2 regions of the Rossellomorea sp. NS-SX7 genome follow, and region 2 is predicted to be linked to the other one. Evidence: a T-box and tRNA genes for the amino acid it is inferred to sense, from the RefSeq annotation. Region 2 holds a T-box; the other holds one or more tRNA genes.

Region 1 (2,357 bases), 1.7 Mb from region 2:
CCGGTATTCTTGACATCAATCCTTTATCTAGTTTTCAGGGAATAAATTTTAAATTAATACTTGAAATTTTCTCTGAAAAAGATATAATAATACTTGTCCTTAAAAAAGGATGAACAGTCTGGTGACTATGGCGAAGAGGTCACACCCGTTCCCATGCCGAACACGGAAGTTAAGCTCTTCAGCGCCGATGGTAGTTGGGGGATCTCCCCCTGTGAGAGTAGGACGTCGCCAGGCATAATATGGAGGATTAGCTCAGCTGGGAGAGCATCTGCCTTACAAGCAGAGGGTCGGCGGTTCGATCCCGTCATCCTCCACCATGCTTTTTTACGAAGCGAAGCGGAGTAAAATAAGCGTCCTTAATCTCTACAATGTATTCAATGCTTCGTCTAACAGACAAGCCTGTAATATAACCACGCCGGTGTAGCTCAACTGGTAGAGCAACTGACTTGTAATCAGTAGGTTGGGGGTTCAAGTCCTCTTGCCGGCACCACTTTGGTTTAAATCTCATAACTTTTATGAGCCATTAGCTCAGTTGGTAGAGCATCTGACTTTTAATCAGAGGGTCGAAGGTTCGAGTCCTTCATGGCTCACCATTGATTTTTGCTCAGGCAGAACATCATATCTTTTATCATGCGGGTGTGGCGGAATTGGCAGACGCACCAGACTTAGGATCTGGCGCCGCAAGGCGTGGGGGTTCAAGTCCCTTCACCCGCACCATTTACGCGGAAGTAGTTCAGTGGTAGAACACCACCTTGCCAAGGTGGGGGTCGCGGGTTCGAATCCCGTCTTCCGCTCCAACGATTTTTGCCGGGGTGGCGGAACTGGCAGACGCACAGGACTTAAAATCCTGCGGTAGGTGACTACCGTACCGGTTCGATTCCGGTCCTCGGCACCAGAGTTTTTTTGTGAAAGAAAATAACATTCATAATATTAAGCGCCCGTAGCTCAATTGGATAGAGCGTTTGACTACGGATCAAAAGGTTAGGGGTTCGACTCCTCTCGGGCGCGCCATCTATTTCGGGAAGTAGCTCAGCTTGGTAGAGCACTTGGTTTGGGACCAAGGGGTCGCAGGTTCGAATCCTGTCTTCCCGACCACCTTAGATGGGGCCTTAGCTCAGCTGGGAGAGCGCCTGCTTTGCACGCAGGAGGTCAGCGGTTCGATCCCGCTAGGCTCCACCAAGATTTTTTACGCAGCGTAAGCGGAGTAAAACAATCTTCCATATTATTTTGCTTCAGCAAAATATCTACAATTAGATATAAATGTTTCTTGGCGGTGTAGCTCAGCTGGCTAGAGCGTACGGTTCATACCCGTGAGGTCGGGGGTTCGATCCCCTCCGCCGCTACCAATACGGACCTTTAGCTCAGTTGGTTAGAGCAGACGGCTCATAACCGTCCGGTCGTAGGTTCGAGTCCTACAAGGTCCACCATTTACATTTAAAACACGGAGGAATACCCAAGTCCGGCTGAAGGGATCGGTCTTGAAAACCGACAGGGGTGTTAAAGCCCGCGGGGGTTCGAATCCCTCTTCCTCCGCCATATTCCCTTTTAAATTATTATCGTCGCGGGGTGGAGCACGTCCGAATAATCTTCGGAGCTTTCACATCAGCGCACCGACGGAGCAGCAGCTTGAATAAGCTTACTGAAGTCGGGGTGGTTCTAACGGATATTAATTCGTGAGGTCACAATTTAATTTAACTCTTATTATCGTCGCGGGGTGGAGCAGTTCGGTAGCTCGTCGGGCTCATAACCCGAAGGTCGCAGGTTCAAATCCTGTCCCCGCAATACCATTTTTGACAAGCTAATACTTATCCTAATCGGTAACCGATGGATGAATATTTTGACTATCGTCAAAAATTCTTGGTCTGGTAGTTCAGTTGGTTAGAATGCCTGCCTGTCACGCAGGAGGTCGCGGGTTCGAGTCCCGTCCAGACCGCCACTAATTACATAGTGTGGATCAGTAGCTCAGTTGGTAGAGCACGGTGAATAAGCTTCATCGATTATGCATCAGCGTACAGCTTGAGCAGCATCTTGAATAGTCTTTCTGAAAGCTGGACGATGGACTATCACACTCTATGTTTAGGAAATTTACATATGATGGCTCAGTAGCTCAGTTGGTAGAGCAATGGACTGAAAATCCATGTGTCGGCGGTTCGATTCCGTCCTGAGCCACCATTTTTCATTTATATCATACTTTTATGGCGATTGTGGCGAAGTGGTTAACGCACCGGATTGTGGTTCCGGCATTCGTGGGTTCGATTCCCATCAGTCGCCCCATATTTATTGCGGGTGTAGTTTAATGGTAAAACCTCAGCCTTCCAAGCTGATGTCGTGGGTTCGATTCCCATCACCCGCTCCAT
Region 2 (2,357 bases):
TTTATAGAAAAATAAAGGATTTTTCCCACATGCTGTCGAAATTTTAGTTATAATAAACTTGTAATTCACCAAGTACTGGAGGTGGCTCCCATGCCTTTAACGCCATTAGACATACATAACAAGGAGTTTAGTCGTGGCTTTCGCGGTTATGATGAGGATGAGGTTAACGAATTTTTAGATCAAATCATAAAAGATTACGAAATTCTTATCCGTGAAAAGAAAGAAACTGAAGAACGTTTGAATTCTCTTAATGAACGTTTGGGTCATTTTACAACCATTGAAGAAACGCTTAACAAATCCATCGTCATCGCTCAGGAAGCAGGGGAAGAAGTAAAGAGAAATGCAACGAAAGAAGCTAAGCTGATTATCAAAGAAGCGGAAAAAAATGCAGACAGAATCGTCAATGAATCACTTTCAAAAGCCAGAAAGATCGCGATCGAGATCGAAGAGCTTAAGAAACAGTCGAAAGTATTCCGTACCCGCTTCAAGATGCTGATCGAAGCGCAGCTTGATCTACTGGATACAGACGATTGGGATCAGCTGATGGAATTTGATTTAGATGCCACTGAATTAAAAACTCTTAAAGAAGAAGAGACTCTGTCTTGACGAAAGCTGCTTTCATTTCATATAATTGTAAAACAATCTGATTTGCCATAATAAAGGCTGAGATAGGGACAGTACGTTTCTACTTTGATTCCTATATAGCGAACCGGGGATGGTGGGAGCCCGGTGAGGAAATAGAAGCGGAAGATCACCCTTGAGCTCCAAACATGAAACTCTAAAAGTTACTTGTGATGATTAGTGTTTGGCGTTTTATTCACGTTACGAATGAAACGAGTGAAAATGTCCTTTTGGATATTTTTATGAGGGTGGTACCGCGGGAAAGCTTTCTCGTCCCTTTTTAGGGATGAGAAAGCTTTTTTTGTTATCCGGATTGATTAAGAACACAAGAAAGTAGAAAAGATGGCAATTAAGATACATGCTGAAGGAGGATTTTAAATAATGGAGTATAAAGATACTTTATTGATGCCGAAAACTGAGTTTCCGATGAGAGGGAACTTGCCTAAAAGAGAACCTGAAACTCAAGAGAAATGGGAAGATATGGACATCTACAAAAAGGTTCAGGATCGTACAGAAGGGCGCCCGCTATTTGTCCTTCATGATGGGCCTCCATATGCAAATGGAAATCTCCACATGGGGCACGCACTGAATAAAATCCTGAAAGATTTTATCGTACGATTTAAATCAATGAACGGTTTTCACGCACCATATGTTCCGGGCTGGGATACACACGGACTTCCGATTGAGCAGGCACTTACGAATAAAGGTGTGAAGCGTAAAGAAATGACTGTCGCAGAATTTCGTAAATTATGCGAAGAATACGCTTATGAACAAGTAGATATCCAGCGTACTCAATTTAAGCAATTAGGAGTTCGCGGTGACTGGGAAAATCCTTATATCACTTTAAAACCTGAATACGAAGCACAACAAATCAAAGTATTCGGTGACATGGCGAAGAAGGGATATATCTACAAGGGCAAAAAGCCTGTCTACTGGTCTCCTTCAAGTGAATCTGCCTTGGCAGAAGCTGAGATCGAGTATCAAGATAAACGCTCTCCATCCATTTATGTAGGGTTCAAAGTGACCGATGGAAAAGGGGTCCTCGAGGAAGGCACTCAGTTCATCATCTGGACGACAACCCCATGGACAATTCCTGCAAACCTTGGCATCGCGGTTCATCAGGACCTCACATACGTAGTTGTATCTGTCAATGGCAGCTCGTATGTTGTGGCTGAAGACCTGCTTGAAGATGTTGCAGAGAACCTTGAATGGGCAGGGGCTGAAGTAACGAAAAAGGTCAAAGGTTCGGAGCTTGAACGCCTAAAAGCCAAACATCCGCTCTATGACCGTGAATCCCTTGTCATCCTTGGGGATCATGTTACAACTGACTCAGGTACAGGATGTGTTCACACTGCACCTGGCCACGGGGAAGATGACTTCCTGGTCGGTAAGAAATATGGGTTGGAAGTATTGTGCCCTGTTGATGATAAAGGCGTAATGACTTCTGAAGCTCCGGGCTTCGAAGGGCTCTTCTATGACAAAGCAAACAAACCGATCACCGAAAAGCTGCAGGAAGCCGGAGCATTATTGAAGCTTAACTTCATCACGCATTCATATCCACATGACTGGCGTACAAAGAAACCTGTTATCTTCAGAGCGACTGCTCAATGGTTCGCGTCCATCGATAAATTCCGTGATGAGCTGCTGCAAGCTGTCAAGGACACGAAATGGGTTCCAAGCTGGGGTGAAACCCGTCTCTTCAATATGGTAAGAGACCGCGGAGACTGGTGTATTTC

Evidence for each region. A T-box is a leader RNA that pairs with one kind of tRNA and senses whether it is charged. The one in region 2 lies ahead of ileS (isoleucine--tRNA ligase), so its partner is inferred to be a tRNA-Ile.
Region 1: it encodes a tRNA-Ile, which carries the amino acid that the T-box ahead of ileS (isoleucine--tRNA ligase) is inferred to sense. The anticodon was not compared.

Annotation. Positions count from the first base shown of each region.
Region 1 covers NZ_CM128249.1:3,065,243-3,067,599, reverse strand. The annotation lists rRNA gene rrf (5S ribosomal RNA) at 118-234, shown strand; tRNA gene ACUXV2_RS15370 (tRNA-Val) at 242-317, shown strand; tRNA gene ACUXV2_RS15365 (tRNA-Thr) at 415-490, shown strand; tRNA gene ACUXV2_RS15360 (tRNA-Lys) at 518-593, shown strand; tRNA gene ACUXV2_RS15355 (tRNA-Leu) at 633-717, shown strand; tRNA gene ACUXV2_RS15350 (tRNA-Gly) at 723-797, shown strand; tRNA gene ACUXV2_RS15345 (tRNA-Leu) at 807-895, shown strand; tRNA gene ACUXV2_RS15340 (tRNA-Arg) at 935-1,011, shown strand; tRNA gene ACUXV2_RS15335 (tRNA-Pro) at 1,019-1,095, shown strand; tRNA gene ACUXV2_RS15330 (tRNA-Ala) at 1,104-1,179, shown strand; tRNA gene ACUXV2_RS15325 (tRNA-Met) at 1,270-1,346, shown strand; tRNA gene ACUXV2_RS15320 (tRNA-Ile) at 1,351-1,427, shown strand; tRNA gene ACUXV2_RS15315 (tRNA-Ser) at 1,444-1,536, shown strand; tRNA gene ACUXV2_RS15310 (tRNA-Met) at 1,709-1,782, shown strand; tRNA gene ACUXV2_RS15305 (tRNA-Asp) at 1,860-1,936, shown strand; tRNA gene ACUXV2_RS15300 (tRNA-Phe) at 2,097-2,172, shown strand; tRNA gene ACUXV2_RS15295 (tRNA-His) at 2,199-2,274, shown strand; tRNA gene ACUXV2_RS15290 (tRNA-Gly) at 2,283-2,356, shown strand.
Region 2 covers NZ_CM128249.1:1,365,236-1,367,592, forward strand. The annotation lists gene ACUXV2_RS06700 (DivIVA domain-containing protein) at 91-606, shown strand; T-box leader at 657-902, shown strand; gene ileS (isoleucine--tRNA ligase) at 1,003-2,357, shown strand, end outside.